DNA from 3 places in the Mesorhizobium sp. Arg314 genome. Region 1 is predicted to be linked to each of the others. Evidence: predicted binding sites of a transcription regulator. Region 1 holds the regulator's gene; each other region holds the start of a gene.
What was found. The regulator LexA, encoded in region 1, represses DNA repair genes until DNA is damaged. The targets are predictions, from matches to a motif close to TGTTCNNNNTGTGTTCNG.
Positions count from the first base shown of each region.

Region 2: ACWGS9_RS08535 (PA0069 family radical SAM protein) is a predicted target of LexA. The motif match lies at 6,025-6,042, and genes of this name have one in related genera.
Region 3: ACWGS9_RS23145 (sel1 repeat family protein) is a predicted target of LexA. The motif match lies at 6,264-6,281, and genes of this name have one in related genera.

Region 1 is NZ_JBSKBP010000002.1:287,198-294,885, forward strand. It holds gene gltA (citrate synthase) at 1-1,188, opposite strand, end outside; gene gltX (glutamate--tRNA ligase) at 1,370-2,794, opposite strand; gene ACWGS9_RS03525 (ComEC/Rec2 family competence protein) at 2,898-5,372, shown strand; gene lexA (transcriptional repressor LexA) at 5,426-6,160, opposite strand; gene kynU (kynureninase) at 6,622-7,688, shown strand, end outside.
Region 2 is NZ_JBSKBP010000006.1:75,868-83,555, reverse strand. It holds gene ACWGS9_RS08570 (cell wall hydrolase) at 1-812, shown strand, start outside; gene ACWGS9_RS08565 (AtpZ/AtpI family protein) at 1,125-1,517, shown strand; gene ACWGS9_RS08560 (F0F1 ATP synthase subunit A) at 1,581-2,339, shown strand; gene ACWGS9_RS08555 (F0F1 ATP synthase subunit C) at 2,418-2,642, shown strand; gene ACWGS9_RS08550 (F0F1 ATP synthase subunit B) at 2,704-3,285, shown strand; gene ACWGS9_RS08545 (F0F1 ATP synthase subunit B) at 3,297-3,788, shown strand; gene ACWGS9_RS08540 (ribonuclease HII) at 3,904-4,602, opposite strand; gene ACWGS9_RS08535 (PA0069 family radical SAM protein) at 4,796-5,950, opposite strand; gene ACWGS9_RS08530 (glycosyltransferase) at 6,101-6,604, shown strand; partial or broken gene ACWGS9_RS08525 (GFA family protein) at 6,818-7,081, opposite strand; gene moaB (molybdenum cofactor biosynthesis protein B) at 7,196-7,688, opposite strand, start outside.
Region 3 is NZ_JBSKBP010000024.1:70,934-78,621, forward strand. It holds gene ACWGS9_RS23125 (carboxyl transferase domain-containing protein) at 1-1,608, shown strand; gene ACWGS9_RS23130 (O-acetyl-ADP-ribose deacetylase) at 1,611-2,141, shown strand; gene ACWGS9_RS23135 (acetyl/propionyl/methylcrotonyl-CoA carboxylase subunit alpha) at 2,256-4,220, shown strand; gene ACWGS9_RS23140 (ABC transporter substrate-binding protein) at 4,341-5,462, opposite strand; gene ACWGS9_RS23145 (sel1 repeat family protein) at 5,863-6,129, opposite strand; gene ACWGS9_RS23150 (DUF2147 domain-containing protein) at 6,564-6,905, shown strand; gene ACWGS9_RS23155 (hypothetical protein) at 7,103-7,237, shown strand; gene ACWGS9_RS23160 (hypothetical protein) at 7,304-7,498, shown strand; gene ACWGS9_RS23165 (AMP nucleosidase) at 7,680-7,688, shown strand, end outside.

The DNA.
Region 1 (7,688 bases):
CACGGTGAACATGGTGGTGGGAAAGCCCAGCGCCTTCAGCGTGATGCCGGAATAGAAGTCGACGTTCGGGTAAAGCTTCTTTTCGATGAAATACTCGTCGGTCAGCGCGATCTTCTCCAGCTCCATGGCGATGTCGAGCAACGGATCGTCCTTGATGCCGAGCTCGCCCAGCACCTCATGCGCGGTCTTCTGCATGATCTTGGCGCGCGGATCGTAGTTCTTGTAGACGCGGTGGCCGAAGCCCATCAGGCGGAACGGATCGTTCTTGTCCTTGGCGCGGGCGATGAACTCGGGAATGTGATCGACATGGCCGATCTCGCCCAGCATGTTGAGGGCCGCTTCGTTGGCGCCGCCATGCGCCGGGCCCCACAGGCAGGCGATGCCGGCGGCGATGCAGGCAAATGGATTGGCGCCGGAAGAGCCGGCAAGGCGAACGGTCGAGGTCGAGGCGTTCTGCTCGTGATCGGCATGCAGGATGAAGATGCGGTCCATGGCGCGCGCCAGCACCGGATTGATCTTGTATTCCTCGCACGGCACGGCAAAGCACATGTGCAGGAAGTTGGCCGCGAAGCCGAGATCGTTCTTCGGGTAAATGAAGGGCTGGCCGATATGGTACTTATAGGCCATCGCCGCGATCGTCGGCATCTTGGCGATCAGGCGCATCGACGCGACCATGCGCTGGTAGGGGTCCGAGATGTCGGTCGAGTCGTGGTAGAAGGCCGACAGCGCGCCGACCACGCCGCACATGACGGCCATCGGGTGCGCATCGCGGCGGAAGCCGGTGAAGAAGCGCGACATCTGCTCATGCACCATCGTATGACGGGTCACGCGATAATCGAAGTCGTCCTTCTGGGCCTTGGTCGGCAACTCGCCGTAGAGCAGGAGATAGCAGACCTCGAGGAAGTCGCCATGCTCGGCGAGCTGATCGATCGGGAAGCCACGATGCAGCAGGATGCCGGCATCGCCGTCGATGAAGGTGATCCCCGACTCGCAGCTTGCAGTTGAGGTGAAGCCCGGATCATAAGTGAAGGCGCCGGTGGTGCTGTAGAGCGAGCCGATGTCGATGACGTCCGGCCCGACCGTCCCGCTTCGCACCTTCAATTCGTGCGTCTTGCCGGCGAGTTCGAGCCTGGCGGTCGACTCGCGCGTTTTGCTGCCCGTTTCCAGTTTTGTCGCAGCTTCGCTCATTCTCAAACTCCTTTTGTAGCCTCATGCCGGCAAGGCAATTCCTGCAAACGACACGTCGAAGTCACCGGAATGCGCGAACTCGCCACCGCATTTTAGGAGGTGCGTGCCAGATTGGGCCAAGGCCTAATGTTGCACTGCGAAACACACCTTTCAATGCCAATCTTCTTGGGCCAGTTCGCTCCTAATCGATTTGATCTCCAATGCGCGCCAGGCTTTCCTGACGGCCCAGCACGGCAAGTACGTCGAACACGCCGGGCGAGGTGCTGCGGCCGGTCAGCGCGGCCCTGAGCGGTTGGGCCACGGCGCCGAGCTTATGGCCGGCGGCCTGCGCAAACTCGCGGATCGAAGCCTCCGCCGAAGCGGCGCTCCACTCGCCCTGGACAGAAGACAATGCGCCATGGGCACCGCGCAAAATCGCGCGCGCATCCGCGGTGAGCAGGCCCGACGCCTTCTCGTCCAGCGGCAACGGCCGCTCGGCGAACAGGAACGCCGCGCCGTCGACCAATTCCACAAGGGTCTTGGCCCGCTCCTTGAGGCCCGGCATGGCGGCAAGCAGTTGCGCCTTGCGCTTGTCTTCGAGCTTTGCCGCGAGCGCCGGACCGCCATCGAGATAGGGCAGAGTACCGACGAAGATATCGAACAGCGCCTTGTCGTCCATCTTGCGCATATGGACGCCGTTCAGCGCCTCCAGCTTGGCGAAGTCGAAGCGGGCCGCGCCCTTGTTGACGTCGCCGATGTCGAACCAGGCGATCATGTCCTTGATCGACATCACCTCGTCGTCGCCATGGCTCCAGCCGAGCCTGGCCAGATAGTTGAGCAGGGCCTCCGGCAGATAGCCCATGGCGCGATAGGCCTCGACGCCGAGCGCGCCGTGCCGCTTCGACAGCTTGGCGCCGTCGGCGCCATGGATCAGCGGGATGTGCGACATCGACGGCACGTCCCAGCCCATGGCGTTATAGATCACCGTCTGGCGCGCGGCGTTGGTCAGATGGTCGTCGCCACGGATGATGTGGGTGACGCCCATGTCGTGGTCGTCGACGACGACGGCATGCATGTAGGTCGGGTTGCCGTCCGAACGCAGGATGATGAAGTCGTCGAGATCCTTGTTGGGGAAGCGCACCTCGCCCTGCACGCGGTCCTGCACGACCGTCTCGCCCTCGGTCGGCGCCTTGATGCGGATCGCGCCCTTGACGCCTGCCGGCGCCTCGGAGGGGTCACGGTCGCGCCACTGGCCGTTGTAGCGCGGCGGCAGGCCTTTGGCACGGGCCGCCTCGCGCATCGCCTCGAGCTCGGCCGGGGTCTCGTAGCTGTAATAGGCCTTGCCGATGCGCACGAGCTGCTCCGCCACCTCGCGATGGCGCGGGGCGCGCTCGAACTGCGAAACGGCTTCGCCGTTCCAGGAGAGGCCTAGCCAGGTCAGTCCGTCGAGAATGGCAGCCGTGGCGGCCTCGGTGGAACGCTCGCGATCGGTGTCCTCGATGCGCAGCAGCATCGTGCCGCCGGTGTGCCTGGCATAGAGCCAGTTGAACAGCGCCGTGCGCGCCCCGCCTATATGCAGGTAGCCGGTGGGCGAGGGAGCAAAACGGGTGACGACCTTGTCGGACATGGAACTCTCGAAGAAGCACTGAAAAAATGCATGTTTCGCGCGGACTTCCACACGACCGGCGTTCATGTAGCATAGGCGGTCTGGGGCGCAAGGGGCAGACCCGATGGCTGGACATGGCCGGGGCGCGGAGGAGGGCGAGGGAACGACTGCTGGCGTCAGCGAACGCCTGATGTTTACCCATGCCACGCCCGCTGAAGAAGCGCCGGTTTCGCTTCCGGAATTCCGTCCACCAGCCGAGCTTTTGCCACCCGGTGACGGTGCGCTGCAGCCAGCCTCGCCGGCAGGCACCGTCAGCCGGATCCGCAAACAGCTTGGCCGCGTTTCGCTTCCTGCGCTGCGCCGGAGCATTTCCGTCGCCGCCGCGACCGAGCTCGATCGCGGCGTCGGCTTCCTGCTGGTGCCGGTCTTCCTTGCGGCCGGCGTCATCTATTACTTCTCGCTAGGCACCGAGCCCGACCTCTACAGGCCGCTTGCGGCGGTGGCTCTGATGGCCGTCTGCGCGGCGGTCTCGCGTTCCTGGCAGAGAACGCACCTTGTCTTCATGGCGAGCCTTTTCTGCGCGCTCGGCTTTCTTGCGGCCAAGGTCGAGACCTGGCGGATGGCGACGCCGATGCTGGGGTCCGAAATCCAGACGCGGCTGACCGGCCGCCTCGTCACCGCCGAAGCAATGGCCAATGGCCGCGTGCGGCTGACCATCGATCTCATGTCCACGGAGCATCCGACACTGCGTTACGCACCGGACCGCGTCAGGCTTTCGGCGCGCAGGATCCCGCCCGACATGACGGCCGGGTCGATGCTGACCGGCTATGCCAAGCTGCTACCGCCGACGGGCCCGGTTCGGCCGGACAGCTACGACTTTTCCTTCGACAGCTATTTTGCCGGCATCGGCGGCAGCGGCTTTTTCCTGGGCGACCCAAAGCCGATTGCGCCGGCTCCGACTGCGCCAATGGGGGCACCATTCGGCGCACGCATTGCATCGGCCATAGAAAACGCGCGGGAGGGGATTGCCGATCACATCAGGAGCAGCATCGGTGGTCCCGAAGGCGAGATTGCAGCGGCCCTGATCGTCGGCGTGCGCGCCGGGATTCCGGAGCCAATCAACGAGTCGATGCGACGGACCGGCATCTACCACATCATCTCGATCTCCGGCCTGCACATGGCGCTGGTCGCCGGCACGATCATGGTCCTGCTGCGCAGCGCCTTCGCGCTGTTTCCGGACTTCTCGTCGCGCCGACCGGTGAAGAAATATGCCGCGGGCATCGCGCTGGTCTCGATCGCCGCCTACCTCGTGATCTCCGGCATCGTGGTGGCGGCCGAGCGAAGCTTCATCATGCTGGCCGTCATGCTTGTCGCCGTGCTCTTCGACCGCGCGGCGCTGACGATGCGCAACCTGGCGATCTCGGCCATCGCCGTCATCCTGGTCTCGCCGCACGAAGTGGTGGGCCCAAGCTTCCAGATGTCCTTTGCCGCCACCGCCGCCCTGGTCGGCGCTTACGCCGGCTTTGCCGATTATCGCGCCGGTAAAGCGACCGCGCCGCCGGCAAAACGCTCGTTCCTCGGCTTCGTATCGCGAAAACTGGCGGTTGGAGTGGGTGGCGCCGCGATGACGTCGCTCATCGCGGGCAGCGCAACATTGCTGTTCGCGATCTGGCACTTCCAGCGGGTGTCGCCGCTCAGCCTGCTGGCCAATCTGGCCGTCATGCCGATCGTCTCGCTGATCGTCATGCCGTTCGCCGTGTTGAGCGCGCTGGCCATGCCCTTCGGCTTCGACGGTCCTTTTCTCTATGTGATGGGCAAGGGCCTGACGGCGATGATCGCCATTTCGGCATGGATTTCCGAGCGCTCGCCGGTCGACGCAGTCGGGTTGATCTCGATCCAGTCGGTGCTGCTGGCGACGATCGCGCTGGTCATAGCGACCATGGCCACCACCTGGCTAAGGCTTGTCGCCGTCCCCTTCGCGCTCGCCGCCCTGCTGGCCATTCCGCATGTCCGCACGCCGGATGTGCTCATCTCCGAAGACGCGCATCTGGTGGCAATGCCGATCGGCGGCGGCGAGCTTGCCATCAACCGCGCCCGTTCCAACGAATTCACCACCGACAATTGGAAACGGGCGCTGAAAGCCGAGGAAATCGTGCCGCCGGAGACATTCGCCAAGGACGCTCTCGACATCGCCGATCCCGTCGACCTGCCGCCTGGCTCGCCCTTCTACTGCACCGGCGACCTCTGCATCGGCCGGCATCCCTCCGGCGCGATCGTCGCGCTCGCCGAAAACCGCGACAGCGCACGGCCGTCCTGCGGCTTTGCCGACCTTATCGTCATCAACGACGCCACGGCCTACAATCCCTGCCGCGATCCGCGCGTGCTTGTCGTCACCAAGCGCCAGCTGGCGCGCGACGGCAGCGCCGCCGTGTTCTTCGATCGGCAAGCGGCCACCGCGCGGCCCGCTATTCGCTACGCGGTCGAAAAGCCATACCGGCCCTGGCACGAGCAGCGGAAATACGCTCGCGAGGCGAGGGGCCTGCCGCCTTATAAAAAGCCTGAGAGGATGGGTGCCAAGCCCCCGCAACCGTCTCAGTAGATCGTAACGCAATTCCGAACGGAAAACCGCTGCGCACTTTTCCTGAAAATTGCTCAGTAGCGGCGGATAAGGCCGACCAGCTTGCCCTGGACCTTGACCCGGTCCGGCCCAAAGATGCGGGTCTCGTAGGCCGGGTTGGCGGCTTCGAGCGCGATCGAGGCGCCCTTGCGGCGGAAGCGCTTGAGCGTCGCTTCCTCATCGTCGACCAGCGCCACCACGATCTCGCCCGGGCTTGCCGTGTTGGCATTGCGGATGATGACGGTGTCGCCGTCGAAGATGCCGGCCTCGATCATCGAGTCGCCCTTGACTTCCAGCGCATAGTGCTCGCCGCCCGTGATCATGTCCGGCGGCACCGTGATCGAATGCGTCTGGTGCTGGATGGCGTCGATCGGCACACCGGCGGCAATGCGGCCCATCACCGGAATGGATACCGCCGAAACGGCGTCGTCATCATTGCTTGGCGTCGGCGCTCGCGAGGACGTCGCCGGCTTGACCTGGCGGCTGAGATTGCCCTGGCCGCCCTGGATGACGCTTGGCGAAAACTTCTTCGCGGCATTCAGGCCAGGCGCGATCGAGTCGGGCAGCCGCAAGACTTCCAGCGCGCGCGCCCGGTTCGGCAGCCGGCGAATGAAGCCGCGTTCTACCAGCGCCGTGATCAGCCGATGGATACCGGACTTCGAGGCAAGATCGAGCGCCTCCTTCATCTCGTCGAAGGATGGAGGAATCCCGCTCTCCTTCAGGCGTTCATGGATGAACATCAGGAGTTCATGTTGTTTGCGCGTCAGCATTGGCGGCCCCCACGGGTTCTGAAACCAGAATCAGAAAAACAAACCCAGAACAAACACTATCTGTTCCAGTTGTGTTCCGCAACCGTTTAAAGTTTAATGAATTTGTTAAGGCCGCCGAAACAATGTTGCATCCGATGGTGCCCTGGCCGCCGCTAGCCGGGCGGCGACATTGATTCCGCTCGATTTTGCGGCTCGTCCTTAAGCTGAAACGTGAGGTGGCATCATCACGAAAGTGCCGGGTGAGATCGCGCCGACTCCTCGGTGCGCGTGCTGCACCGTGAACGAAACGAACCCAAAATGCCAACCTCGGCGGTTTTCCGGTTCACAGTTTTCGCCGTCTATGGACCAGCTAACATAGGACGAAAGGTTCTTGCCCTGCCGCCGACGGTGGTGAGACAACCGCTTGGCCGCCTGACGATGTAGTGCGAGCGGCGCCGGGTCGAAATGGAGGCGGTAGCACAATGAGGGGAATTCCTGATCTGGCCGAGATCGAGGCAATGGATGCCGCTGATCCGCTGCGCGCCATGCGCGGTCGCTTCGTCTTGCCGGAAGGCGTCATATACCTTGACGGCAATTCGCTGGGCGCTGCTTCGGTCAACGTCTTCAACGAGGTCGAGACGGCCGCGAAGCAGGAATGGGCGCAGGATCTCATCCGTGCCTGGAACACAGCCCGCTGGTTCGACATGCCTGTCGGGCTGGGCGACCGGCTCGGGCGTCTGATCGGCGCCGCGCCGGGCCAGAGCGTGGTGTGCGACACGACCTCGATCAACATCTACAAGGTCCTGCACGCGGCACTTGCAACGCGGCCCGAGCGCTCGGTGATCGTTGCCGAAGGCGACAGCTTTCCGACCGACCTCTACATGGCGGAAGGGGTGGCCTCGACGCGGCCGGGCACGGTGCTGCGGCTCGAAGGTGTCGATGCCCCGGCGATCGAAGAGCTGGTCGACGATCGCGTCGCGGTCATCCTGGTCAACCACGTCAACTACAGGTCCGGCCGACTGCGCGACATGGCGGCCCTGACGCGCAAGGCCCACGACGCCGGTGCGCTGATCGTCTGGGACCTGTGCCACACGGCCGGCGCCCTGCCGGTGGATCTCGACGGCTCGAATGCCGATTTCGCCATCGGCTGCACCTACAAATATCTCAATGGCGGGCCGGGCGCGCCGGCCTTCATCTATGCCGCGAACCGCCACCATGGCGACATTCGCCAGCCGCTCAGCGGCTGGTGGGGTCATGCCCGGCCGTTCGCGTTCGAGCAGGGCTATGCCGCCGGCACGGGCATCCGGCGGTTCCTGTGCGGAACGCAGCCGGTGCTGTCGATGCGGGCGCTGAAAGGAGCGCTGGATCTCTGGGACGAAGTCGACATGACGGCTGTGCGCGGCAAAAGCATCGCGCTGACGGACCTGTTCATCCGGCTTGTCGAAGTCAGATGTGGCGCCTTCGGTCTTGAGCTGGAAAGCCCGCGCAACGGCGCCGAGCGCGGCAGCCAGGTTTCGTTCGCCCATCCGCATGGCTATCAGGTGATGCG
Region 2 (7,688 bases), on a different contig from region 1:
GCCTCGTCCAGGTCTCGCCGGTCGCGCCGCCCAAGAATTTCAGCGCCGGCTCGATCTTCGAGCGCACGTCCTCGCTGCTTCGTCCGAGCATGGACAGCGGCCTGAAGCTCACCTTCGCCAAGCCCGGCATCAAGGGCAAGGAAGTCCAGATCGCCCAAGCCTTCCATCTGCGCGAGGACAAGAAGCCTGACCCGGCCCTGCCGGCGGCACTTGTCGCCCTCGTCAACAACGACAAGCCGGATATTCTTGCCACGGCCTATGCCCAATCAGCGCCAGACTACGCCAAGGCCTCGCCCTTCGAGGCGCTGCTGCAGGACGATCCGAACGATGGCCGCTTCATCCCGCCGATGGGCAAGGGCGACCATGCCTGGCTGCAGAACCCGCTGCCGGCGAGCGTCTTCTCCAAGCCCGAGCAGGCCTGCCTTGCCAAGGGCATCTATTTCGAGGCGCGCAGCGAGCCTGTCCGCGGCCAGGCGGCGGTTGCCCAGGTGATCTTGAACCGCGTCCGCAATCCTGCCTATCCGAAGACGATCTGCGGCGTCGTCTACCAGAACGACGACTGGTTCAACCGCTGCCAGTTCTCCTTCGCCTGCGACGGCAGGAAGAAGACCATCACCGACCAGGCTTCCTACAAGACCGCGCAGGAGGTTGCCATGGCGGTGACCGCCGGCAAGATCTTCATTCCCGAAGTCGGCTCATCGACGCATTACTACGCCAACTACGTCCATCCCGGCTGGGCGCGCGCCATGCACAAGATGACCAGGATCGGCCTGCATATCTTCTATCGCACCTATGGCGGCGGCTGGAGCTGAGCCGTTTAGCCGGCTCGAGTTGAGCCGCTTAGGCGGTTCGACCCGAACCGCCCAAACGACCGCTCGGGCAGTGCTCTTTGCGGCTGGCCTCTCACGCCGATCGAGGCGAGTTGTTGCGCGGATTCGCGCCGAGTCCTCACGCGGCCGTGAAGGGCACGATGTCGCACCTCGATAAACCGTTGATTTAACTAACGAAAATACATCGTTCCGAAGTTCGGCCCGTGGCTTGACGGGCGCGGACCCGCTAACTATGTTGCCGGCGACTTTAGAAGCGGACGGACGGCAATCGTCTGCCCGGGCAGGGGGGTTGCGATGGCCGACAAAACCGGGCCAGACGGAACCGGAGAAACCGGCCGCGGCAGGCAGCCAGAAGCCACCATCCGCGACGACGAACTTGAGCGCCGCCGGCGCGATCTTGAAGCATCGCTGGCAACAAGACGCACGGACCGGCTCGAGGGGAAAGACGAAGCGAAAGCTGCGACCGGTTACGGTCAGGCACTGAAACTGTCCAGCGAGTTCATCGCCGGAGTGGTGGTCGGTGTCGGCTTGGGCTGGATCATCGACCGCCTGGCGGGAATCGCGCCCTGGGGTCTGATTGTCGGTCTTCTGCTGGGCTTTGGCGCTGGCATACTCAATGTCCTGCGCTCGGCGGGACTGGCATCGGAATTCGGCCAGGGCGGCAAGCCGCGCGAACCGAAGCAATGAATGAGGCGCCGCAAGGTGCCAAGCAACTTAAGAAGCCGGTTGTGGCTTTGACGGGGATTTAAAGTGGCTGCTGACAAGGTCGATCCGATCCACCAGTTCCAGATCCATCCGATCATCCCGCTGCATATCGGCGGCTACGACGTCTCTTTCACCAATTCCGCTTTGTTCATGGTCGTGACGATCGTCGTCGCTTCGGCATTCCTCTACATGAGCACTGCCAGCCGCGCCCTCATTCCGGGCCGCCTGCAGTCTGTGTCCGAAATGGCCTACGAATTCGTCGGCAACATGCTGCGCGACGCGGCGGGCAAGCAAGGCATGCAGTTCTTCCCGCTGGTGTTCTCGCTGTTCATGTTCGTTCTGGTCGCCAACCTGATCGGCCTGTTCCCCTATTTCTTCACCGTCACCAGCCACATCATCGTCACCTTCACGCTGGCCGCGCTCGTCATCGGCACCGTCCTCGTCTACGGCTTCGCCAAGCATGGACTCGGCTTCCTCAAGCTGTTCGTGCCGCATGGCGTGCCGGGCTATCTTCTGCCGCTGGTGGTGGCGATCGAAATTATTTCCTTCGTCTCGCGCCCCGTCAGCCTCTCGGTTCGTCTTTTCGCCAACATGCTGGCCGGCCACATCACGCTGAAAGTGTTCTCGGGCTTCGTCGTCAGCCTCAGCGCATTTGGCGCCGTGGGCATTGCCGGCTCCGTGCTGCCGCTTGCCATGGCGGTCGCGCTCACGGCGCTCGAACTGCTGGTCGCTTTCCTGCAGGCCTACGTGTTCGCGGTGCTGACCTGCATGTATCTGAACGACGCGCTGCACCCGAGCCACTGATCGATTTTTACCGGCGCCCCGGCGCCAGCATACCCAACGTACCAACTGCAACGAACAAGCAACCACAGGAGTTTTGAAATGGACGCAACTGCAGCAGCTGCTATCGGCGCTGGTATCGCCTGCATCGGCATGGGCGGCGCGGGCATCGGCCTCGGCAACATCTTCGGCAGCTACCTCTCGGGTGCGCTCCGCAACCCGTCGGCTGCTGATGGCCAGTTCGGCCGCCTGATCTTCGGCTTCGCCGTGACCGAAGCTCTGGGCATCTTCTCGCTCCTGATCGCTCTGCTCCTGGTCTTCAAGTAAGAGCCAGAGCTGACGAAAGGGGCCGCATGGTGCGGCCCCGCCGAATGGACAGGGGAATAAGATGTTCGTGACATCTGCCTATGCGCAAGAAACAGCGCCGGCCGCGGCCGAGGGCGATACGCATGCGGGCACCGCGGTGCCTGCCGCGGAGCATGAAACCTTCCCGCCGTTCAATGCCGCGACCTTTCCGTCGCAGATCCTGTGGCTGGTCATCACTTTCGGGCTCTTCTACCTGTTCCTGAAGCGCGTTGTGATGCCGCGTCTTGGCGCGATCATCGACGTCCGCAACGACCGCATCACCCAGGATCTCGACCACGCCGCAAGGCTGAAGGGCGAGGCCGATGCCGCCGTTGCGGCCTATGAGCAGGAACTGGCGGAAGCCAAGGCCAACGCCAACAAGATCGGCCAGCAGGCGAACGACGCCGCCAAGGCGCAAGCCGAGGGCACGCGCAAGAAGCTCGAGGCCGAGCTTGAGAAGAAGCTTGGCGAGGCCGAGGCGAGCATCGCCTCGATCAAGGCCAAGGCGATGAAGGAAGTCGGCACGATCGCCGAGGACACCACGTCGGCCATTGTCGAGGCGCTTGTCGGCGGCAAGTCCGACAAGTCCGAGATCGCGGCCGCGGTCAAATCCGCGAGCCGGTGAGGAGCGGGATCATGGACGCCACATCACTCGCCACGCTCTGGGCAGCTATCGCCCTGTTCATCTTCCTCGGCGCCGTCATCTATCTGAAGGTGCCGGGCATGCTCGCCAAGTCGCTCGACGCCCGCGCGGCCAAGATCAGCGGCGAGCTCGAGGAAGCCCGCAAGCTTCGTGAAGAGGCCCAGCAACTGCTCGGCCAATACCAGCAGAAGCGCAAGGAAGCCGAGAAGGAGGCCGCCGACATCGTCGCCGCCGCCAAGCGCGAGGCCGAATTGCTTGCCTCCGAGGCTGCCAAGAAGACCGAGGACTATGTCGCCCGCCGCACCGCGTTGGCCGAGCAGAAGATCGGCCAGGCCGAGCGCGAGGCCGTCAGCGAAGTGCGCGCCAGCGCCGTCGACATCGCCGTCGAGGCTGCCCGCGCGCTGCTCGCCGCCAAGGTCGACGTCAAGGCCGGCGCGGATCTGTTCAAGTCGGCGCTGGACGACGTCAAGGCCAAGCTGAACTGAGCTGGCTTCGAAGCTTCGAAATCAAAGCCGCCCGGGCAACCCGGCGGCTTTTTTGTTTCGGGAGAGGCGGGACAGCGACGCTGCCAATCTCCCCCACAAGGGTGGAGATTAGCTATCATTCCAGTCCGGCGAAGCTCTCTTCTTCTTCAGCCACCTCCGCGCCACCCAGCCGGAACGGCGCGAACGACGCGCGGTGCAATCTCGCCACCGGCCCATGCGTCTCGATTGCGGCCCGGTGCCTGACCGTCGCATAGCCCATATGCACCTCGAAGCCGTAGTGCCCGTGGTGTCCGCCGCAGCCGCACATCATGCGGTCGCGCATCACCTTGGCGACGATCGAGGCGGCGGCGATCGATTGCGAGCGCTGGTCGCCCTTGATCAGCGCCCGGCCTTCACAGGCGAGACCAGGCGGGATGTCGCGGCCGTCGGCCAAGGCAAGCTTCGGCTGCAGCGAGAGGCCGGCGGCGGCGCGGCGCATCGCTTCCAGGCTGGCTTTGAGAATGTTGCTGTTGTCGATGCCTTCAGCGCCGATCGAGGCCATCGAGACACTGAGCGCCGAGCCGAGAATCTTGAGAAACAGCGCCTCGCGCTGCAAATGGGTGAGGCGTTTGGAATCGTCGAGGCCTTCGGGAATATTGGCGGGGTTGAGCACCACCGCGGCGGCCACTACCGGCCCGGCGAGCGGACCGCGGCCTGCCTCGTCCATGCCGGCGACCGGCCACAACCCGTCGGCCATTGCCTTCGTCTCGATCGAGAAGTCGGGCTTCTCGACCATTTCAAAGAGAAGCGGAGAATCGGAACGCGCGCGAGCCATGGTGCGGCGAGGTTCGCATCGGCTCCGATTCTCCGCAAGTCCTTCCGGGTCGGATGGGGCGTCGGACCGGGAAGGCTCCGTCTCACGGCCGGGGGACAAGGGCCGGACGGGATTCTTGAAAAGACTGCAATTCCAGACGGAAATCACTTTGCCTGGAATTGCTTAGCGCCGGCCGTCATGGCCGGCACAGGCGTCAAAGCAGCATCAACTGCTCGCCGGCACCGGAGCCTGCGACGAATTGGTCGGTACGAAGCTGCCGCCGCTCGACGTTGAGGCCGAGCCGCTTGGCGGCGATCTCGAAGCGCCGGCCGATCTGCCAGGCATAGGGACCGGCGCCCTTCATGCGCTTGCCCCATTCGGAATCGTAGTCCTTGCCGTCGCGCATCGAGCGGATCAGCGACATCACATGCCGATAGCGATCCGGATAGTGACGCAAGAGCCAGTCCTTGAAGATCGGCGCCACTTCGAGCGGCAGGCGCAGGATGACGTAGCCGGCCTCCCGCGCGCCGGCGGCGCGCGCCGAATCGAGGATGCGTTCCATTTCCGGATCGGTCAGGCCGGGGATGATCGGCGCCACCATCACCGATGCCGGAATGCCGGCATCCGAAAGCTGCCTGATCGCCTCCAGCCGCTTCGTCGGTGTCGATGCGCGCGGCTCCATGGTGCGAGCCAGCATGCGGTCGAGCGTCGTCACCGACAGCGCCACCTTGGCAAGACCGCGCTCGGCCATGCGCGACAGGATGTCGATGTCGCGCGTCACCAGCGCCGACTTGGTGACGATGCCGACCGGATGGCCGCGCGCCTCCAGCACCTCCAGGATCTCGCGCATGATCCGGTATTGCTTTTCGATCGGCTGGTAGGGATCGGTGTTGGTGCCGATGGCGATCGTGCGCGGCTGATAGCCCGGCTTCGACAACTCCCTGTCCAGCATGCGCGCCGCATCCGGCTTGGCGAACAGCTTCGATTCGAAATCGAGCCCCGGCGACAGGCCCATGAAGGCATGCGTCGGCCTGGCGAAGCAGTAGACGCAGCCATGCTCGCAGCCGCGATAAGGGTTGATCGACCGGTCGAAGGAAATGTCCGGCGACTCGTTGCGGGTGATGATGGTGCGCGGCTTTTCGACCTGCACCTCGGTCTTGAACGGCGGCAGCTCCTCCAGCGAGTTCCAGCCGTCATCGAAGACATGCCGGCTGACCGGCTCGAAGCGGCCGGACGGATTGATGCCGGCCGAACGGCCGCGATTGCGGTCGGGCCGCACGCGCATGCCGCTTTGTTCGATCATCGCGTTTGCCATGTCGGCTCTGCCTGCTCCGAAGGCGGCAATGTCGGCGCGGACGATCTGTTCCATTTTCGCCCTCTCCCAGGGACTGTCGGCAGGCTGTCGAATCGCTCTGTTCATGAAACTATTCCTATTTTGTTGACGAGAACAAAGCAAGAACTTTTTCGGCTGCCATACGCAACTGGCGCAACGCGCGGCTTTCCGCTATTCGGCTAAACGATGCTCAGCGTTCTCATCGAAACCCGGAACGACGAAGAAGGCCTTGCCCGTACGCTCGCCTCGCTGGTCGGCGGCGCGGTCGAGGGCGTCGTGCGCGACGTCATCGTCTGTGATGCCGGCTCGACCGACCAGACGCATCGGGTGGCCGAACATGCCGGCTGCCACTTTGTAACTGGCGGGATCGGCACAGGTATCGGCCAGGCCAAAGGCGATTGGTTGCTGCTTTTGGAACCCGGCGCCAGGCTCGCTGAAGGTTGGATCGACGAAGTCGTTGCCCACACGGCAAGGCAGACAATGCCGGCGCGCTTTTCTCGCGCCCGGGCCAATCGCGCGCCTTTCCTTGTCCGAGTCTTTTCAGGCAACCGTGCGCTCACCGAGGGGCTGGTCATCAGCAAGCGCCAGGCCTTGGCGCTTGCAAAAAGCGCGCGCAGCGCCGAGGCCCTGGCGCGGGGCCTCGCGACCAGAAGGTTGAACGCCGAAATCTGGGTGGCGCCGCCGAAATGATGGACAGGCAGGCCGGTGGATCGATTGTGATCCGTTGAACGGGAAGGCCGGCTCACATCCCCGAATTTCAACCGGCATCCAGGCGCTGCGGCACCTGGCGAGGCGTTGCTCGCGCGTCTCGGTGTCGTAGCGGACGGGGACCGGCTCGCGCGAGAACAGCTCGCGATCGTCGTGCGCGTTGACGATGACATTCGCCCTGGCGTCGTCACCCTCACCGGCAATGGCGGCGACATGGACGCCGCACTCGCCGCACAGGAGATGGTGGGCGGTGCGCAGGCCGAAGCGGTAGGCCTGCAGGCGCTCCTTGTCCTCGACCGAGAGGGCCAGCCTGCCGTTCGGATCGGCGGCCGCGCGCGAGCCGTGCCGGGTGCAGAACGAGCACTGGCAGGCGCGAATTTCCAGCCCGGCCGGGTCGAGCGCGGTGGAGAAGCCGAGGCGGATATTGCCGCAATGGCAGCCGCCGCTGTGAACGGCCATAGCGGATTATCCCTTGTTCGGTCACACAAGGTACTTTGCGGGCAGCAGCTTTTAAAATAGCGCCCCGAAGGCTGCTGTTCCGCCTGCGAACCGGATGCCGGTCGGGCGCCTTGCTTACGACGCAGGCTTGCCGCCGCGCTTGAGATGCTCGTCCAGCCGCGGCATGATCTCGACGAAGTTGCAGGGCATGTGCCGGTAGTCGAGCTGCGCCTTGATGATCCCGTCCCAGGCGTCCTTGCAGGCGCCGGGCGAGCCCGGCAGCACGAAGACGAAGGTGGCGTTGACGACGCCGCCTGTTGCCCGGCTCTGGATCGTCGAGGTGCCGATCTTGTCATAGGAGATGCGGTGGAAGACTTCGGAAAAGCCGTCCATGCGCTTTTCGAAGATCGGCTCCAGCGCCTCCGGCGTCACATCGCGGCCGGTGAAGCCGGTGCCGCCGGTGGTGATCACGACATCGATATTTTCGTCCTTCGACCAGTCGAGAACCTTGTCGCGGATCTTTTCGCGGTCGTCGGTCACGATATCGCGCGCGGCAAGGCTGTGACCGGCTTCGGTGATGCGGTCGGCCAGCGTCTGGCCGGACTTGTCATCGGCGAGGCTGCGCGTA
Region 3 (7,688 bases), on a different contig from region 1:
ATGGCCACACTGCAAACCCAGATATCCCTCTCCTCCGACACCTTCCGCGCCAATGCCGAGCGCATGCGGGCATTGGTCGACGACATCGCCGAAAAGGCGGCAAGCGTCGAGCGCGGCGGCTCGGACGAGGCGCGCGAGCGACACCAGGGCCGCGGCAAGCTGTTGCCGCGCGAGCGCCTGGCGCAATTGCTCGACACCGGCTCGCCCTTCCTCGAGGTCGGCCAGTTCGCGGCGTGGTCGATGTATGGCGAGGACATTCCGTCGGCCGGCATCATCACCGGCATCGGCCGCGTCGAGGGGACCGAGGTGATGGTCGTCGTCAACGACGCCACGGTGAAGGGCGGCACTTATTATCCGCTGACAGTGAAGAAGCATCTCAGGGCGCAGGAGATCGCGCTGCAGAACAATCTGCCCTGCGTCTATCTGGTCGACAGCGGCGGCGCCAACCTGCCCAACCAGGACGAGGTGTTTCCCGACCGCGAGCATTTCGGCCGCATCTTCTACAACCAGGCCAACATGTCGGCGGCCGGCATCCCCCAGATCGCCTGCGTGATGGGTTCCTGCACGGCGGGCGGCGCCTATGTGCCGGCGATGTCGGACGAGACGATCATGGTGCGCAACCAGGCGACCATCTTCCTCGGTGGCCCGCCGCTGGTGAAGGCGGCCACCGGCGAGGATGTCAGTGCCGAGGAGCTCGGCGGCGCCGATGTCCACACCAGGCTTTCCGGCGTTGCCGACCACTATGCCATGGACGACGAACACGCCTTGGCTATTTGCCGGCGTATCATCAGGAACTTGAATCGGAACAAGGCCATAGGCCTTAATCTGCAGAAACCTGTAGCGCCGCTTCACGACCCGCATGAACTCTACGGCATCGTGCCGACGGATTTGCGCCAGCCTTATGATGTGCGCGAGGTGATCGCCCGCCTCGTCGACGGTTCGGAGTTCGACGAGTTCAAGCAGAATTACGGCACCACCCTGGTCACCGGCTTTGCCCATCTGCACGGCATGCCGGTCGGCATCATCGGCAACAATGGCGTCTTGTTTTCCGAAAGCGCGCTGAAGGGCGCGCATTTCATCGAGCTCTGCTGCCAGCGCGGCATTCCGCTGATCTTCCTGCAGAACATCACCGGCTTCATGGTCGGGCAAAAATACGAGGCCGGCGGCATCGCCAAGGACGGCGCCAAGCTGGTGATGGCTGTCGCCACCGCCAAGGTGCCGAAGCTCACCGTCATCATCGGCGGCTCGTTCGGCGCCGGCAATTACGGCATGTGCGGGCGTGCCTATTCGCCCCGCTTCCTGTGGATGTGGCCGAACGCGCGCATCTCGGTGATGGGCGGCGAGCAGGCGGCGACGGTGCTCGCCATGGTCAAGCGCGAAGGCATCGAGCGCAAGGGCGGTGAGTGGAGCGCCGACGAAGAGGCGAAATTCAGGAAGCCGATCCTGATGAAATACGAGCATGAGGGCCATCCGCTCTATTCCTCGGCACGGCTCTGGGACGACGGCATCATCGATCCGGCAAAGACGCGCGAGGTGCTGGCGCTCAGCCTTTCGGCGGCGCTCAATGCCGGCATCGAGCAGACGAAGTTCGGCGTGTTCAGGATGTGACGATGGGTGCTCTCGGCGACAGGATCCGCATCCACACCGGCGACATCACCAAGCTCGCGGTCGATGCCGTCGTCAATGCCGCCAATTCGTCGCTGCTCGGCGGCGGCGGCGTCGACGGCGCCATCCATTGCGCCGCCGGGCCGGAGTTGGTCGCTGAATGCCGCATGCTTAACGGCTGCAAGACCGGGGACGCCAAGCTGACCAAAGGCTATCGCCTGCCGGCGCGTTGTATCATCCACACCGTCGGGCCGGTCTGGCAAGGCGGCGGCAAGGGCGAAGCCGAGTTGCTCGCCTCCTGCTACCGGCGCTCGCTCGAAATCGCCCGCGACCATGATTGCCGCGCGGTCGCATTCCCTGCGATCTCGACCGGCATCTACCGCTTTCCGAAGGACGAGGCGACCAGGATCGCTATCGGCACCGTGAGCGACTTCTTGCGTCAAAATACGACGCCGGACGTTGTTACTTTCTGCTGTTTCGACGACCAGATGGCCGAACTATACCGACGGGCCGTTGCCGCAATTGGGGAGAGCTGACCTTATGGGCCAAAGGATTGCTCAGTATAGGCATTTGCGAGCCCTGATAGGCGGGCTGGGGGGTGCGAAGGAATGCCTCCTTAACGCGAAGCAAGCTCTACGCGCGGAGGCTCCATGTTCGGCAAGATCCTGATCGCCAATCGCGGCGAGATTGCCTGCCGCGTCATTCGCACCGCCCGCAAGCTCGGCGTGCGCACCGTCGCCGTCTATTCCGACGCCGACGCCCGCTCCCTGCATGTCGAGATGGCCGACGAGGCGGTGCATATCGGCCCCTCGCCCGTCGGCGAGAGTTATCTGCGCGGCGACAGGATCATTGCCGCGGCACTTGCCACCGGTGCCGAGGCCATCCATCCCGGCTACGGCTTCCTGTCGGAAAACCCCGACTTCGTCGACAAGGCGACGACGGCCGGGCTCGTCTTCATCGGTCCGTCTTCAGCCTCGATCCGCGCCATGGGGCTGAAGGACGCGGCCAAGCGGCTGATGGAGAAGGCCGGCGTGCCGGTGGTGCCCGGCTATCACGGCGAGGCGCAGGAGATCGTGCTGCTCGCTTCCAAGGCGCGCGAGATCGGCTATCCGGTGCTGATCAAGGCGCGGGCCGGCGGCGGCGGCAAGGGGATGCGGCGCGTCGACCACCCCGACGATTTCTCGGAAGCGCTTTCCGGAGCGCGGCGCGAAGCGAAAGCGGCGTTCGGTGACGATCGCGTACTGGTGGAAAAATATGTCGACAAGCCGCGTCATATCGAAGTCCAGGTGTTCGGCGACAATTTCGGCAGTGCGGTGCATCTGTTCGAACGCGACTGCTCGGCGCAGCGCCGCCACCAGAAGGTGATCGAGGAAGCCCCGGCCCCCGGCATGACGCCTGCGCTGCGCAAGGCGATGACGGAGGCGGCCGTGAAGGCTGCCAAGGCGATCAACTATTCGGGCGCCGGCACGATCGAGTTCATCGTCGACGCCTCGCAGGGGCTCAAGGCCGACCGCTTCTGGTTCATGGAAATGAACACGCGGCTGCAGGTCGAGCATCCCGTCACCGAGATGGTCACCGGCGTCGATCTCGTCGAATGGCAGCTTCGCGTCGCATCCGGTGAGAAACTGCCGAGAACGCAAGGTGAGATCGCGCTTGCCGGCCACGCCTTCGAGGCGCGACTCTATGCCGAGGACGCCGCGAAAGGGTTCTTGCCGGCGACCGGCACGCTGCATCATCTCAAATTCCCCGAAGCGGCACCGGAAGGCGCTGCGATGCGCATCGAGACCGGCGTGCGCGCCGGCGATGCGATCTCGCCCTTCTATGACCCGATGATCGCCAAGCTGGTGGTGCACGGCAAGGACCGGGCCTCGGCGCTCGGCGCGCTGCACGAGACGCTGGCCCGGACGGAAGTGGCCGGCTCGACCGTCAACACCGCCTTCCTGGCGGCGCTCGCGGCCGACGCCGATTTCGCGGCGGGCGATGTCGATACCGGGCTGATCGGCCGGCATCAGGAGGCACTCGCCGCCATTCCCGCGCCGAGCGACGAGACGATCGCTGCCGCGGCGCTAGCCGCGACTGACGCCGGCGCGCCGGGTCCGGCCGCAGATCCGTGGTCCGCGCTTTCAGGCTATGCGCATTTCCACACGCTCTCGCGCCGTATCCGGCTGCGCTATGGCGAGGAGAGCATCCTGGCGCTGGTTTCGGCACGGCCGGACGGCCGCTTCCAGGTGGCGCTGGAGGCACCGCATGACGCGGTGAATACGCACGACCTGAGGACCATGCCGCACACCGCCCGCTGGCCCGGTCACGTCACCGTCTTCGAAGGCGCGGTGGGGTACACCTTCACGGTTCCCGATCCGCTTGCCAAGGCCGACGAGGCAGGAGCCGCCTCGGGCAACCTGCGCGCGCCGATGCCGGGGCTGGTGAAGCTGGTACGCGCCGCGGCGGGCGATGCCGTGATCAAGGGCCAGCCGCTTTTGATCCTCGAAGCGATGAAGATGGAACACTCGATCGCCGCCCCGCATGACGGGGTGATCGCCGAGATCGCGGCCGAAGGCGCGCAGGTCAGCGACGGTACGGTGCTGGTGCGTTTCGCGGAGGACGGCCAGGGCTGAGGGGCTTCCGCTTTCGGATCCTCACAGGGTGACAATGGCTACGTGTGGCGGGACAGCGCCGACCGCCGCCAAAAGAAATGGCCGGGACGAGCCCGGCCATTTCCTCGATTGCAGAACCGATTACGGCTTTATCGGCGCGTATTTGCCGTCATGCCACTGGTTGATGTCGTAGCTGGCGTTCTTCAGGTCGCCCTTCTCGTCGAAGATGACATCGCCGACGACGGTGCTGATCGGCTTGCCGTCCTTGAGCGCCGCGGCGACCTTGGCCGGATCGTCGGTGCCGGCGCGCTTGACGCCTTCGGCGACGGCCTGGATCACGGCATAGGAGAACAGCGTGAAGCCTTCCGGGGTGAAGCCGCCGGCCTTGATCTTGGCGACCGCATCCTTCGCTTCGGGCTTGGCCTGCGGGTCGGACGGGAAGACGAACATGGTGCCTTCGCCGGCCGGGCCGGCAACCTGCCAGAATTCCGGCGAGGCGATCGAGTCCGGCATGATCAGCTGGAACTTGACGCTCTGCTCGGCCGCCTGACGCAGGATCAGACCTGCCTCGGGGTGGTAGCCGCCGAAATAGACGACGTCGGCCTTCAGTTGCTTCAGCTTGGTGACGAGAGCCGAATAGTCCTTCTCGCCGGCATTGATGCCTTCGTAATCGACTTCCTTGAGGCCGCCGGCATTCATGGTCGCCTTCACGGCGTCGGCAACGCCCTGGCCGTACGCGCTCTTGTCGTGCAGGACGACGACGTTCTTGCCGGCGTATTTCTTGGCGATCCACGGGCCGATGAAGGCGCCCTGGGCGTCGTCACGCGTGTAGAGGCGCATGATGGTCGGCCAGCCGGACTTGGCCGCGGCGTCGGTCAGCACCGGGTTGGACGAGGCCGGGCTCATCATCAGCGTGCCGGCTTCGGCATAGACGGCCGAGGCCGGGATGCTCGAGCCCGAGCAGGCATGGCCGTCGACGAACTTGACGCCGTTGGCGACGATGCGGTTGGCGACCGAGACCGCCTGCTTCGGGTCGCATTGGTCGTCCTCGATGTCGAGCTTGATCTGGGAGCCGTTGACACCGCCAGCCGCGTTGATCGCGTCGGCGGCAGCCTGCGCGCCCTGCTTGAACTGGTCACCGATGGTGGCAAGCTGGCCGGTCATCGGGCCGACCACCGAAATGGTGATATCGTCGGCGAAGGCAACCGGGGCGCTCATCATCAGGCCAAATACGGCCGCGCTCAAAATGCCCAATTTTTTCATGACTATAAGAACTCCTCCACTTGTGCGCGGCAACCCGGCCACGCCTGTTCCACAGAGCCGGGACAATTTCACCCTTCGCTGAAACTGTCGAGGGGACAACTCGGAAGGTTTTGGTTCATTCCAGCGAGGATTTCTTGGGCCACGCGCCTGACTACCAGACGTAATGCAAAAAGCCGCGCCGGCCTTGTTCCGGCCGATCGCGGCTTTTGCAATCGAGCTTCCCCGGCGCCCCCGCGCCTGACCGCTCGCTTCCCTGTTTCCTGTTGGACATGATCTCCCAATTTTCGGGATCATGGTCCGCGCGGCTTTGCCTGTGGGCCTGCCGCGTTCTTGGTTTTGTGAGCCGGCCGTCTTTTCGCGGCCTTGTCCCAATGAACCTGCGAGCGCTATGTGCGCAGGATCAGTGCATCGTCATCCATTCACGGGCTTCGCGCAGCGCCGTGGCGATCTCCACCTTCGACATGGTGGCCGACAGTTCCGAGCGCAGCTCGGCGGCGCGGGCCGAGCCCTTGATCGCGGCGATGTTGAACCATTTGTGGGCGGCAACGACGTCGGTCTCGCAATCGCGGCCGGTCGCATACATCATGCCCAGTTCGAAAAGAATGTCGGCCTGGGCAGTTGCCCCCATGGCGCCGAAGCCGTCTTCAAGCATTTCAAAACGTGCCATTTCAATCCCCTGTCTTGCTCCCGAGAGCCGCCTCCTTTTTCCCTTGGTGTCCCTTGGGGCGGGCCGCTCTTTCGATGCTTTCGAGGATGACGGCTGGCCTTGAATCCGTCGTTAAATGGCTTGCTTAATTTGAAGAAAACAAAGCTAAAACAAGAGGTAAACGCGAAAAACTGTTAAGCATGGGAATCCAGCATTTCCGCCATTTTGCGTCAAATTCGATGAAAATTGCCGGGCGTGGAATCAAGACTTCGCTAACCACGGAAACCGAAGCGTTTTCCGGCCCCGTTTATTTTCGGTCGTCCGGGCGGCGAAAAACCTTGCAACCTTCCGTGGCGGCACCGCTTTTGTTTTGGCGGGAGCTGGATTAGCTTTACCTTTGCGTAAGGGGCGGAAGGCGGACCCGAGCCCCGCCGGAACCTACAGGGAGGACAGATATGTTTCGAAAAGCAAGCCTGGCCCTGGCGGCCACCTTGATCATGGCGGGCGCCGCATGGGCCGACCCGATCGAGGGCAATTGGAAGACGCAAGCCGGCGACACCGCGGCGATCGGCGGCAGCGGCTCTTTCTCCATCACGCTCAAGAGCGGCAAATACGCCGGCAAGACCATAGGCTCGCTGAAAGCGACCGGCGACAACAAATATGCCGGCAGCATCACCGACCCGGCGAACGACAAGACCTATTCCGGCAAGGCGACGCTGTCGGGCACCTCGCTCAAGATGAGCGGCTGTGTGTTCGGCGGCCTGATCTGCAAGAGCCAGACCTGGCATAAGCTCTGATCGCCAAATTCCTGATCGTCCGAAACGAGGCCCGAGCGGCCTCGTTTTCTTTTGGAGCGGCCGCGCTCCGCCGGCAGGGCCTGCGCCGCCGGCCCTGTACAAGACCTCGTCAATCAATTTGAACCGCAGATGAATACCGGTCTCAGAACCGGTTCAGCGGCCATCAGGCATTTTCTCCCGCATTGAAGGAGAGAGAAATGCTTGCCCGTCGCTTCACCATCGTCTGCCTGCTGATGAGCCTGTTCGGCATGCTGTTCGCCATTCTTGTGGCGGAGGCGGGTCATCCGGCCCGCTCGTGGGAACGGCCGGTGCCTGCGTTCTCGGCTTCGTGAACCAATTCAAGCACCGAAACGACCCAACTGAAAATCGACCAAGCTGAAAATCGGGGCACCACCAAAATGAACCGCATCGCCGATAACGCAACGAAGATCCTCCGGCTGCTGCCGCGGGCGATGCTCATCCTGATGCTGCTCGCCGTCCCGGTGCTGGCCGTGCCGATGATGCGCGCCGACACCGGCCACAGGATCGAGGCGCCGCCGCACAAGAACACCAGCGTCGGCTTCGTGCTGCTGATCAGCCTGCAGCGCGGATAGGTGTATCGAGGGTCAGGTATGGCTGGCCTGATCCTCAATCTCATTACACCTTAAACACGGCGGCAGAAAAACGACGCTAGCACCCCCTTCGAGTCTGCCGCCCCCTCCCAAGCGTCATCCTGAGTCTCTATGTTGAGTCATGGAAAAGCGAATCTACCCCCAAGCCATCGAATCGGTCGTCATGCCGGAG